Regions from separate parts of the Bacillus sp. OTU2372 genome, predicted to be linked through region 2. Evidence: riboswitches for the same ligand, from Rfam matches in the RefSeq annotation. Region 2 holds a riboswitch; the other holds the start of a gene.

Region 1 (6,264 bases), on a different contig from region 2:
GTAAGGTCACTGGCGTTCCGATGATCGAGTGGGCCACACGTGTTCAATTAGGTGAATCCTTAACGGAATTGAGTCAAGATTTAGGGTTACTTGCCGAACCCGATTACTTTTCAGTAAAATCTCCTGTCTTTTCTTCTAGTAAGCTTAAAGGAGTCGATCATGTACTCGGACCGGAAATGAAGTCCACAGGAGAAGTACTCGGAATTGGCACTAACTATCAGGCAGCACTTCAAAAATCTGTCCCTTTAATCAATGGAACTAAGGGAGAAGGGTATCTGCTATGTTCGATTTCAGATAGAGAAAAAACGGATAGTCTTGCTATTTTAAAGGAACTAGTAAAAGAAGATTACAAGCTTGCGGCTACAGAAGGAACGGCTGAATTTCTAAAGTCCAATGGTCTCTCTGTAGAAATAGTGGTTCAAGACGAAAAAGATTTAAATAATATCTTCCGAAATAAACCAATTCTGGCCGTTATTAATATACCGAATCAAGGTCGAAATAAAAATAAATTTGGTTTCCATTTACGTGAGTATGCAGTCCGCTATAAAGTACCGGTGTTCACACATCTAGATACTATTGAAACCACATTAGGCGTACAAAAGAAGTTTGGGGCTGAATATGAAGTAAGGACGGTTAGTGAGTATTACAAATATGAGAAAGAAGGTGCCGTTCATGTTAGAAGCAATTAATACGGACGGAAAAAGCATCAGCAATAAACAAACATTTAAAGGTATTGATTTTTTACAGCTAGCTGATTACAGCACCGATCAAGTCCTTTGTTTGCTAGATGAAGCAGTTGAATTAAAAAGAATGCAAAAACAAGGTAAACCCCATCCATTCTTAAGCGGGAAGGTATTGGGCATGATTTTTGAAAAATCCTCGACTCGAACAAGGGTTTCCTTTGAAGTAGGGATGCTGCAGTTAGGAGGACATGCAATCTTTTTAAGTTCAAGGGATATTCAGCTCGGCCGCGGCGAGAGCATTTCTGATACCGCGAAGGTATTGTCCCGTTATATTGATGGAATTATGATTCGAACATTTTCGCATGAGTCTGTTGAAGAGTTAGCCTCTCATGCCACAGTACCTGTCATTAATGGATTAACAGACCTGCAGCACCCAACCCAGGTGCTTGCAGATCTGCTAACTATCCTTGAGCATAAAGGGAAGTTGGCAGGCTTAAAGCTTTGTTATATTGGTGATGGAAATAATAATATGGCTCATTCTCTAATGGAAGGGGCCGTAAAAGTCGGGATGAATATCAGTATTGCAAGTCCTGCGGGCTATCTGCCTAATGAGGAAATTACTGAAAGAGCCATCCAAGCTGGCAAGGAAACGGGAAGCGCGGTTACGATTACAAATGATCCTTATGAAGCGATAAAGAATGCTGATGTGGTTGTCACAGATGTTTGGACCAGCATGGGGCAGGAAGAGGAAACTGCCATCCGTTTAAAAGCATTCCAAGGCTTTCAAGTCAATGAGGAATTATGCAGCCATGCTAATAACGATTTTATCTTTTTACATTGTTTACCGGCACACCGTGGTGAAGAGGTTACGAGTGAGATTATTGATGGACCACATTCAGTTGTATTCGATGAGGCTGAAAACCGTTTACATGCTCAAAAAGCAATTTTAAAACTTTTACTATCATAATGGGTTCCTTTTTTATGAGATGTGTTGTATAATCATTCTATCGAATGAATAAAAATCCATAAAGTATTCAAGGAGAGTTAAGATAAAAATGACTAAGGAAAAGATTGTATTAGCATACTCAGGCGGTTTAGATACATCTGTATCAGTAAAATGGATCCAAGAAAAGTACGGTTATGATGTAATTGCGTTGGGTTTAGATGTCGGTGAAGGTAAAGACTTAGAAGCTATTAAAAATAAAGCATTAAAAGTTGGCGCTTCGAAAGCGTATATGATAGATGCAAAAGAATTGTTAGCAAAAGAATATATTTTACCAGCTTTAAAGGCTAATTGTTTATATGAAGGTAAATACCCGTTATCGTCAGCTCTATCAAGACCGCTTATTTCTAAATTATTGGTAGAAGTTGCGGAAAAAGAAGGAGCAATGGCTGTTGCCCACGGTTGTACAGGTAAAGGGAATGACCAAGTCCGCTTTGAGGTATCCATCCAAGCATTAAATCCTAGTTTAAAAGTGGTTGCACCTGTTCGTGAGTGGGGAATGACCCGTGACGAGGAAATTAAATACGCGGAAGAAAACGGGATTCCTATTCCAGTAAATTTAGACAATCCATTTTCTATTGATGCCAATATCTGGGGACGTGCCTGCGAGGCAGGAGTTCTCGAAGATCCCTGGGCAGAAGCTCCGGAAGCAGCATTTGACTGGACTAATCCAATTGAATTGACACCAGATGCACCTGAATATATTGAAATCGAATTTGAACAAGGGGTTCCAGTTGCACTGAATGGCGAAAAGCTTCCACTTGTTCAGCTTATTGAAACACTTAATACGCTTGGCGGTAAGCATGGAGTAGGCCGTATCGACCATATTGAAAATAGATTAGTAGGGATTAAATCTAGAGAAGTGTACGAAAACCCTGCTGCATTAATTTTAATTAATGCTCATAAGGAATTAGAGTTTTTAACGCTAACTCGTGAGGTTACCCAATTTAAGACACAGGTTGAACAGCAAATGGCGAAGATTATTTATGAAGGTCTTTGGTACTCACCGATTAAACCAGCACTTGATGCTTTTATTGATGAGACACAAAAGGTAGTTTCTGGTACAATCCGTGTTAAATTGTTTAAAGGAACTCATACAGTGGTTGGACGTAAATCACCACACAGCCTTTACAATGAAGAATTAGCAACCTATGCTAAAGGAGATGCTTTTGATCATAATGCCGCTGTTGGCTTTATCAAGCTTTGGGGGCTGCCAACTAAGGTGTATTCTGAAGTAAATAACAAAGAAACGATTTTAAAATAATAATCCGGATTGCCCTCGAATCCATTTTCGGGGGCTCTCTTCTTTATTTGTAGATAAGATAATATAGAAATTGACTTTGAGAATTGTCTAGCTCCAGCGCCTAGCCCCTCGAGGTCACAAGTCAATCCGTCCAAAAGGTTAAAAAGCAACCTTTCGGCCGGCTTGTCTTGTGCTTGTCGGGGCTGACCAAGGCGCTTGCGCTTTTCTTATTTAAGGAGGAACAGTAATGTCGAAGTTATGGGGCGGCCGTTTTACGAAAGAAACCAATAAGCTCGTTGAAGAATTTACAGCATCAATTTCCTTTGATCAAAAGTTAGCGAAAGAAGATATTGCCGGAAGTATGGCGCATGTTCAAATGCTGGGAGAATGCGGGATTATTCCGATGGAAGATGCTAGTAAAATAAAGGACGGCCTTCTTGCTATAAAGAAAATGGTGGATGCTAACGAAGTTGAGTTTTTAGTTGAAGATGAAGATATTCATATGAATATTGAAAAGCTCTTAATTGAAAAAATCGGACCTGTAGGCGGCAAGCTTCATACAGGGCGCAGCCGCAATGACCAAGTAGCTACTGATATGCATCTATACTTAAGAACTAAAACGACTGAACTAATTAAGTTAATTGAAGATGTCCAACAGGCATTAATTGGGCAGGCAAAAGAGAACATTCACACATTAATTCCAGGGTACACACACTTGCAGCGGGCCCAGCCAGTTTCCTTTGCACATCACCTAATGGCTTATTTTTGGATGTTTGAACGTGATAAAGAGAGACTTATGGATTCACTTAAACGAGTTAATTGGCTGCCACTAGGTTCCGGAGCACTAGCAGGGACAACATTTCCAATCAATCGTGAACGAGTCGCAGAAATATTAGGCTTTGAAACCATATATCCAAATAGTATGGATGCAGTGAGTGACCGTGATTTTATTTTGGAATTTTTATCGATTGGGTCTATTATTATGACACATATTTCAAGATTTTCTGAGGAATTAGTCATTTGGTCCAGCCAAGAATTCCAGTTTGTTGAACTTGATGATTCATTCTGTACAGGTTCAAGTATCATGCCTCAAAAGAAAAACCCGGATGTACCAGAATTACTTCGTGGTAAAACAGGAAGGGCTTACGGCAACTTAATTGGATTGTTAACCGTACTTAAAGGCTTGCCGCTTGCTTATAATAAAGATTTACAAGAAGATAAAGAAGGCATGTTTGATACGGTAGAGACTCTTGAAGGGTCATTAAAGCTGTTAGCTCCAATGATTGAGTCGATGACTGTCAACAAAGATGTGATGCGAAAGGCGATCAATAATGATTTTTCCAATGCAACGGATATTGCTGATTATTTGGTTAGAAAGGGCTTGCCATTCCGTGAGGCACACGAAGTGATTGGGAAAATAGTCTTATATTCAATTCAAGCCAATAAGTTTTTACTTGATTTAAGTTTTGAAGAATATCAAAGCTTTAGTCCTTTATTTGAAGAAGATATATACAAGGTATTGGCTCCTGAGCATGTAGTCGCGGTTAGAAACAGCTTTGGCGGCACCGCCCCAGAACAAGTGGAAAATCAAATACGCCTTGCACAGGGAAAACTTCAAAGATAACCATGATAATTTTAAGGCTCGCCAAACGGCGGGTTTTTATTTTCGTTTAGGAAATTATAAAATTTTCGCTTTTGGATAACTGTTAATAAAAGGACTCTCAACGTCCAGCTCCAGCGCCTAGCCCCTCGATGGTCTACAGCCACTCAGGGAATGAAGGCAAAGAACGCCTTCTTTCCCTGAGCTTCTTATGCTTGTCGGGGCTGTTCAAGGCGCTTGTGCTTTTGTTCATCAAATAATCGAATTAAAAGAATATATTGACATTTAATAATAATTAAACTAGAATATTTTTTATAACTTAACTTGGTAATTTAAATGAAAATAAAATATAACTCTTATCCAGAGAGGCGGAGGGACTAGGCCCGATGAAGCCCGGCAACCATCAAGGTATTCCTTGAAAAGGTGCTAATTCCTGCAGGTTATTTAGCCTGAAAGATAAGAGGAGGAATTAGCCCTCTTCTTATAAGAGGGCTTTTCTTCATTTATTAGAAAAACTGATAAAGATCATGCAAATATAATAAGAAGGGTGGATCAACATGTCTGTAATTAAAGTGGCAATCCTCGGGTTTGGGACTGTTGGTGAAGGGTTTTATCGAACGATTCAATCACATGCGGAAGAACTGACAGCCGTTTTAGGCAAGAAGGTAGAGGTGGCTGCCATACTAATCAAGAACAAGCAAAAGGAGCGGGACATTAACAAAGATGTATTAGTTACAACAGAATTTACGGATATACTAAATTTGCCACAGCTTGATGTTGTTGTCGAAGCCATTGTTGATAAAGACCCAACATACATATTTTTAAAGAAAGCCATTGAGCGTGGCTGTCATATTATTACAGCAAATAAGGAAATGTTCGCACACTATGGACAAGAACTGCTTGAACTTGCAAAAGAGCATCATGTCTCTGTTGGATATGAAGCCACTGTAGCTGGAGGAATTCCGGTTATTCAAACATTAAGACAATTATTAAATGTAAATCGTGTTCAGCAAGTTCAAGGTATTTTAAATGGAACATCGAATTTCATTTTAACGGAAATGCGAGAGAAGAAGCTTTCTTTTGCCCAAGCTTTACGAGCAGCACAAGAAAACGGCTTTGCTGAGGCCAACCCGACAAATGATGTAGAAGGCTTTGATGCCTTTTATAAAGCCATGATTTTAAGCAGACTTGCCTTTGGTGAAGAACCAAATTGGCATGCAGTTGAAAGGGTAGGGATTACTTCAATCACAAGAGAATTAATCGACACTGCCGAAAGGCTTGGACTTAGGTTTAAACATATTGCCAGTATAAGCAAATCGAGTCATCAACTAAAGGTATCTGTTAAACCAGTCCTTGTTGGAAATGAGCATCCTTTATATCATGTCGAAGGGGTTCAGAATGCAGTAAACATTTCTTCGGATATTGTCGGTCAAATAACACTACAAGGACCAGGTGCAGGGATGTATCCCACAGCAAGTGCGGTTATTGAAGATTTAGTCTACGTCTGTCAGAACCGGCCTGAAAGCCAAGGGCTCTTATCAACAAGTGAAACCAATACCGCTATTTCCGACCTTGAGCAAAAAGAAGAAAATTGGTTATTAGCTGGATTGTTTAATAATGCAATTGACCCTTCGATTAAATTGATTGAACATGTTGAAGATGGAACATGGATTGCAAAAGGGAAAAAGGGAGAAATTGAGGCGCTCTCGACACAAAATAATGAACTTATTTTTTT
Region 2 (6,264 bases):
CACCCCGGATGACAGCTATCATGGCCTTGTCTATGCAGAAGCCTTAGGGGCAATTGCCTATATCATAAAAGCGCGCGTCCAATTATTACGTGATCTCGGACCTGCACTAAGTCCGCAAAATGCCTTCCTGTTTACATTAGGGCTAGAAACGCTTCATGTGCGGATGAAGGAGCATGTAGCCAATACCAAGCAAATCGTTGATTATTTATTAGCTCATCCGGCGGTGGAGTGGGTATCCTATCCTGGTCATAGTTCACATCCAGATTATCAATTAGCGGAAAAGTATCTGCCTAAAGGAGCCGGCTCAATGGTGGTCTTTGGTATTAAAGGCGGAAAAGAAGCGGGAGCAAAATTGATCAATTCCTTAACACTCTGGGCACATGTTGCCAACGTCGGTGACGCAAAGAGCTTAATTATTCACCCTGCCAGCACCACACATCAGCAGCTCGATGCCGAAGGACTTAAGGCTGCCGGTGTATCAGAAGATTTAATCCGTCTCTCCATCGGGATTGAGAATGTCGAGGATTTAATGGATGACCTTGAGACAGCGATAGAATCTGCGACAGGATTAACCTCACTAAAAGCGAATGCCTAAATTTTACCTACTATTATGTTCAGAAAAAATCGTTGACACCCCATTTTATCCGTGATACGATAACTTTTGTTAATATAATAAGTTTACTTAAATAATATAATGTTTTAATTGAATATAGAAGCTGTAAGCTCTTATCGAGAGAGGTGGAGGGATGTGCCCGATGAAGCCCGGCAACCGTCAATATTTATTGAAATGGTGCCAATTCACACAAAGCGTTTGCTTTGGGAGATGGGAGAAAGGTTTATTTTTGATAATGCCTTTCTGCCCGCGCAGAAAGGTATTTTTATTTTTCTGAAATAATAGAATTCTTTTTACTCTTACAGTTAACCCTATATCCAAGATTTCGATAAAAAGTAGGTGATCAAATGATTTCAATTCAGAATGTTCGGAAAATATTTCCCGGTAAAAAAGGTGAACTTAAGGCAGTCGATGATGTAAACCTTGAGATTAAAGATGGAGAAATCTTCGGCGTGATTGGCTATAGTGGTGCCGGAAAAAGTACGTTAATCCGCATGCTAAATGGGTTAGAGCTCCCAACAGAAGGAAGCGTTACGGTTGCAGGTCGTGTTATATCAAAAGTTAAGGGGTCTGAACTTCGCAAGGCCCGTCAGGAAATCAGCATGATCTTCCAGCATTTTAACTTACTGTGGTCAAGAACAGTCAGTGAAAATATTGCCTTTCCACTAGAAATTGCCGGTGTTAAAGGTCCGCAAAGAAAGAAAAGAGTGGCAGAGCTTGTTAAACTGGTTGGTTTGGAAGGCCGGGAAAACGCCTATCCATCAGAGCTTAGCGGTGGTCAAAAGCAACGGGTTGGAATTGCCAGGGCACTCGCGAATAATCCAAAGGTATTACTTTGTGACGAAGCAACTTCAGCGTTAGATCCTCAGACAACAGATTCAATCCTCGAATTGCTGGTGGATATCAATAAACGCCTAGGTTTAACAATTGTGTTAATTACACACGAAATGCACGTTATTCGAAAAATCTGTCACCGCGTGGCTGTTATGGAAAGCGGCAGGGTCGTTGAGCTTGGTTCAGTGCTGGATGTCTTTAAAAATCCGCAGCAGCCAATCACGAAGCGATTTGTCCAGCAAGTATCAGAGAATGAAGATACAAAAGAAGCGGCAGATCATTTGCTTGAGCGTTATCAATCTGGTCAGATTGTTCAATTAACCTTTATTGGTGAATCAGCTGAGCAGCCAGTTATCACAAATTTAATCCGTCATCATCAGGTCACGGTTAATATTTTACAAGGCAAAATAGCGCAAACGCAAAATGGATCATATGGAACCCTGTTCATTCATATCGATGGCGACGACAAGGAAGTTAACCATGCAGTTGATTTCATTCGCGCTCAAGCTGTAGGTGTGGAGGTGGTTACAAATGATTAAACATTATCTTCCAAATGTTGACTGGTTAATCATGTGGGAAGAAACAAAAAATACACTTTACATGGCAGGTATTTCCGTTGTAGCAACCTTCATTTTAGGTACCTTACTAGGATTAGTTTTATTTCTTACTTCCAAAGGGAACCTCTGGGAAAACAAACCAATCAACGCTGTGATTAGTGCCATCGTCAATATTTTTCGCTCGATTCCGTTTATTATCTTAATTGTATTATTAATCCCGCTGACCACCATATTAGTTGGATCGATGATCGGTGAAAATGCAGCATTGCCTTCTCTTATTATTGGTGCGGCTCCATTTTACGCAAGAATGGTGGAAATTGGCCTTAGAGAAATTGATAAAGGGGTCATTGAAGCTGCCAGATCAATGGGGGCAACTACTGGGACGATTATCTGGAAAGTTTTATTGCCAGAATCAATGCCAGCCCTTATTTCTGGAATCACAGTTACCGCAATTGCTCTTGTTGGGTATACAGCTATGGCAGGTGCGATCGGTGCCGGCGGCCTTGGGAACCTTGCGTATAACTATGGTTTCCAAAGAAACCAGAACGACGTTACACTAATTGCAACAGTTATTATTTTAATTATCGTTTTTGTGATTCAGTTTATCGGTGATTTTATCACTTCAAAATTAGATAAAAGATAAAAGGAGAGGTCAACATGAAAAAATGGTTAACATTAGTTTTAACAGCAGCACTTGTGCTAGCATTAGCTGCATGCGGAAAATCAACTGACAAGTCTGAAGGTACAGACACGAAAAGCAGCACAACCAAATTAGTGGTCGGAGCATCTACTGTTCCACACGCAGAAATCTTAGAAAAAGCAAAACCAATTTTAAAAGAAAAAGGTATTGACTTAGAAATTAAGACGTTCACAGACTATATACTTCCAAACAAAGCTTTACAGTCAAAAGAGCTAGATGCAAACTATTTCCAACACATTCCATACCTGGAGTCACAAAATAAAGAGTTTGGCTATGGTTTCGTTAATGCTGGCGGTATCCACATCGAGCCAATTGGAATTTATTCTAAGAAATACAAGAAACTAAGCGATCTTCCTACTGGCGCTCACTTAATCATGAGCAACTCTGTCGCTGACCACGGCCGTCTGCTTTCATTATTAGAAGCACAAGGACTTATCAAATTAAAATCGGGCATTGATAAAACAAAAGCAGAAATCAAAGATGTTGTAGAAAATCCTAAAAAACTAGTATTTGATGCAGATTACGAAGCAAAACTTTTACCACAAATCTATAAAAACGGTGAAGGCGATGCCGTTTTAATCAACTCAAACTATGCTATTGATGCAGGTTTAAACCCAATTAAAGATTCAATCGCGATTGAAGACAAGAACTCTCCATATGTGAACGTCATTGCGGTTCGTAAAGGTGATGAAACCAAACCAGCGATCAAAACACTTGTAGAAGTTCTTCACTCTAAAGAAATCCAAGACTTCATCCTTGATAAATACAAAGGTGCAGTTGTACCGGTTTCTGAGTAATATATAATAGGTAAAAATGGGTAAGTCAGTGAGTGATTCACTGGCTTTTCCTCGTTTGTTTGAATACATGAAACAGGTTGATTGGGTAAAAATAGAAAAGTATTTATAGTCTATTACAGTTGGAAATGATAAAAAAATGAGGTATGATTCTATTCGGGTCTATTCTACATAAGGGGTTATTATCAGAATCTTCATTCAAATGTTCTGTTTGTATTCTCAATTAGTTTTATCTTAATGAAAATAGCTCTTTGTTTCTACTGTTTAAGAGTTGCTAATACATTTCATTTGTTATAAGATTGTAATGAGAATAAAATGAGAATAGAACTACAAACAAACTTGCATTGCAAGCTAACAACACTTTCTTTTCGGAGGTATAAATATGGCTGGATCAACTTTAACGATCAAAGATTTACATGTAGCAATTGATGGGAAAGAGATATTAAAAGGTGTTAACCTTGAAATAAAGGGTGGAGAAATTCACGCAATCATGGGACCAAACGGTACTGGTAAGTCCACCTTATCATCTGCCATTATGGGACATCCAAAATATGAAGTAACTAGCGGTTCGATTACTCTAGACGGACAAGATGTTCTTGAAATGGAAGTAGATGAGCGCGCACGTGCAGGACTATTTTTGGCAATGCAATACCCAAGCGAAATTAACGGCGTCACAAATGCCGATTTTTTACGTTCGGCGATTAACAGCCGTTTAGGTGAAGGAAACGAAATTTCGCTTATGAAATTTATTCGTAAGATGGATAAGCAAATGGAATTCCTTGAAATGGACCTGGATATGGCACAGCGTTATCTAAATGAAGGATTCTCCGGCGGTGAGAAAAAGCGTAACGAGATTCTTCAATTAATGATGATTGAGCCAAAGATCGCGATCTTGGATGAAATTGACTCTGGACTAGATATCGATGCCCTAAAGGTTGTTTCAAAGGGTGTTAATGAAATGCGCGGAGAAGATTTCGGCTGCCTAATTATCACGCACTATCAACGTCTTTTAAACTATATCACTCCTGACCATGTGCATATTATGATGCAAGGCCGTATTGTTAAATCAGGCGGACCAGAGCTGGCACAACGCTTAGAAGCAGAAGGATATGACTGGATCAAACAAGAGCTTGGCATTGAAGATGAAACAGTTGGGCAAGAAGCGTAACTGAGTGTTAGGAGGATTACAATGACAACAGAAACCAAATTACCAGTTGATCAGGAATTTGTCCGCTCGTTCTCGAAAGAAATGAATGAGCCTGCTTGGTTTGAAGAATTCCGGCTTAAAGCACTAAACGAATTCGAACAGCTTTCCATGCCAAGACCTGATAAAACCAAAATAGAGAAATGGAATTTCACACAATTCCAACAGCACACAGTCAAAAGTGATGCCTATCCATCACTAGATGCACTTCCAGAGGAAGTAAAAGCATTAATAAATGTAGAGGATCAAAATAAAAATCTCTATATCCAGCGAAATCAGACTCCTGCCTTTTTAACTTTATCTGAAGAGCTGAAAAGTAAGGGTGTTATCTTTACGGATCTATTGACAGCTGCAAGAGAACATGGCGACCTTTTGAAAAAGTACTACATGACTCAAGCCATCAATATGGATGAAAACCGTTTAACTGCCCTTCATGCAGCATTAGTAAACGGAGGAGTTTTCTTATACATTCCGAAAAATGTGGAAATTAAAGAACCAATTCAGGCAGTGTTTGTACAAGATCATGCTGAGGCAAACCTATTTAACCATGTGATTGTAGTGGCAGAAGATAATAGTGCTGTCACATATGTAGAAAACTACATTTCTACAGTGGAAACCTCAAATACTCTTGCAAATATTTTGACTGAGGTTATCGCCAATGTGAATGCAAAAGTCCAATACGGGGCTGTTGATTATTTGGCAAAAGGGATTACCACTTATGTCAACCGTCGTGGTGTAGCAGGTAGAGATTCCCGGATTGAATGGGCTCTTGGCCTTATGAACGAAGGAAATACTATTTCTGAAAACACAACAAACTTACTTGGCGATGGCTCAACTGGCGATACGAAAACTGTCGTAGTCGGCCGTGGTGACCAGACGCAAAACTTTACGACAAAGGTTGTTCATTTCGGTAAAAATACGGTCGGAAATATTTTAAATCATGGGGTTGTAAAAGATAGTGCGACTTCCATCTTTAACGGTATCGGTAAAATTGAACATGGTGCATCGAAATCTGATGCAGAGCAAACATCCCGTGTCCTTATGCTAAGTGAAAAAGCACGTGGAGACGCTAATCCAATTCTTTTAATCGATGAAGATGATGTTGTTGCAGGTCATGCTGCCTCTGTAGGACGCGTTGATCCAGTTCAACTTTATTATCTAATGAGCCGTGGAATCTCAAAAACAGAAGCAGAGCGCTTAGTTATTCATGGTTTCCTTGCACCGGTTGTTACCCAACTTCCAATTGAAGGAGTAAAGAAACAATTAACTGAAGTGATTGAAAGGAAAGTTCGCTAATGAACATCCAAGATATTCGCAGCCAGTTTCCAATCCTTGATCAAGAAGTGAATGGCAAACCATTGGTTTACTTGGATAGCTCAGCTACTTCCCAGAAGCCGATACAGGTTATTGAGACCATTGAAAAATATTACCGTGAAATTAATTCCAATGTCCATCGCGGTGTTCATACGCTCGGAACTAGAGCTACGGACGCATATGAAGGGGCAAGGGAAAAGGTTCGTAAATTCATAAATGCTAAATCCATACAGGAAGTAATTTTTACA

The links. A riboswitch is a leader RNA that binds a small molecule or an ion and turns the genes downstream of it on or off. The one in region 2 is predicted to bind S-adenosylmethionine.
Region 1: linked by a shared signal. The riboswitch ahead of AAHB15_RS05140 (homoserine dehydrogenase) and the one ahead of AAHB15_RS11875 (methionine ABC transporter ATP-binding protein) in region 2 are both predicted to bind S-adenosylmethionine.

Annotation. Positions count from the first base shown of each region.
Region 1 is NZ_JASATK010000002.1:28,399-34,662, reverse strand. It holds gene carB (carbamoyl-phosphate synthase (glutamine-hydrolyzing) large subunit) at 1-689, shown strand, start outside; gene argF (ornithine carbamoyltransferase) at 673-1,650, shown strand; gene AAHB15_RS05150 (argininosuccinate synthase) at 1,739-2,950, shown strand; gene argH (argininosuccinate lyase) at 3,177-4,553, shown strand; SAM riboswitch class I at 4,883-4,992, shown strand; gene AAHB15_RS05140 (homoserine dehydrogenase) at 5,087-6,264, shown strand, end outside.
Region 2 is NZ_JASATK010000005.1:244,237-250,500, forward strand. It holds gene AAHB15_RS11870 (O-acetylhomoserine aminocarboxypropyltransferase/cysteine synthase family protein) at 1-595, shown strand, start outside; SAM riboswitch class I at 724-830, shown strand; gene AAHB15_RS11875 (methionine ABC transporter ATP-binding protein) at 961-1,986, shown strand; gene AAHB15_RS11880 (methionine ABC transporter permease) at 1,979-2,647, shown strand; gene AAHB15_RS11885 (MetQ/NlpA family ABC transporter substrate-binding protein) at 2,662-3,501, shown strand; gene sufC (Fe-S cluster assembly ATPase SufC) at 3,881-4,666, shown strand; gene sufD (Fe-S cluster assembly protein SufD) at 4,688-5,998, shown strand; gene AAHB15_RS11900 (cysteine desulfurase) at 5,998-6,264, shown strand, end outside.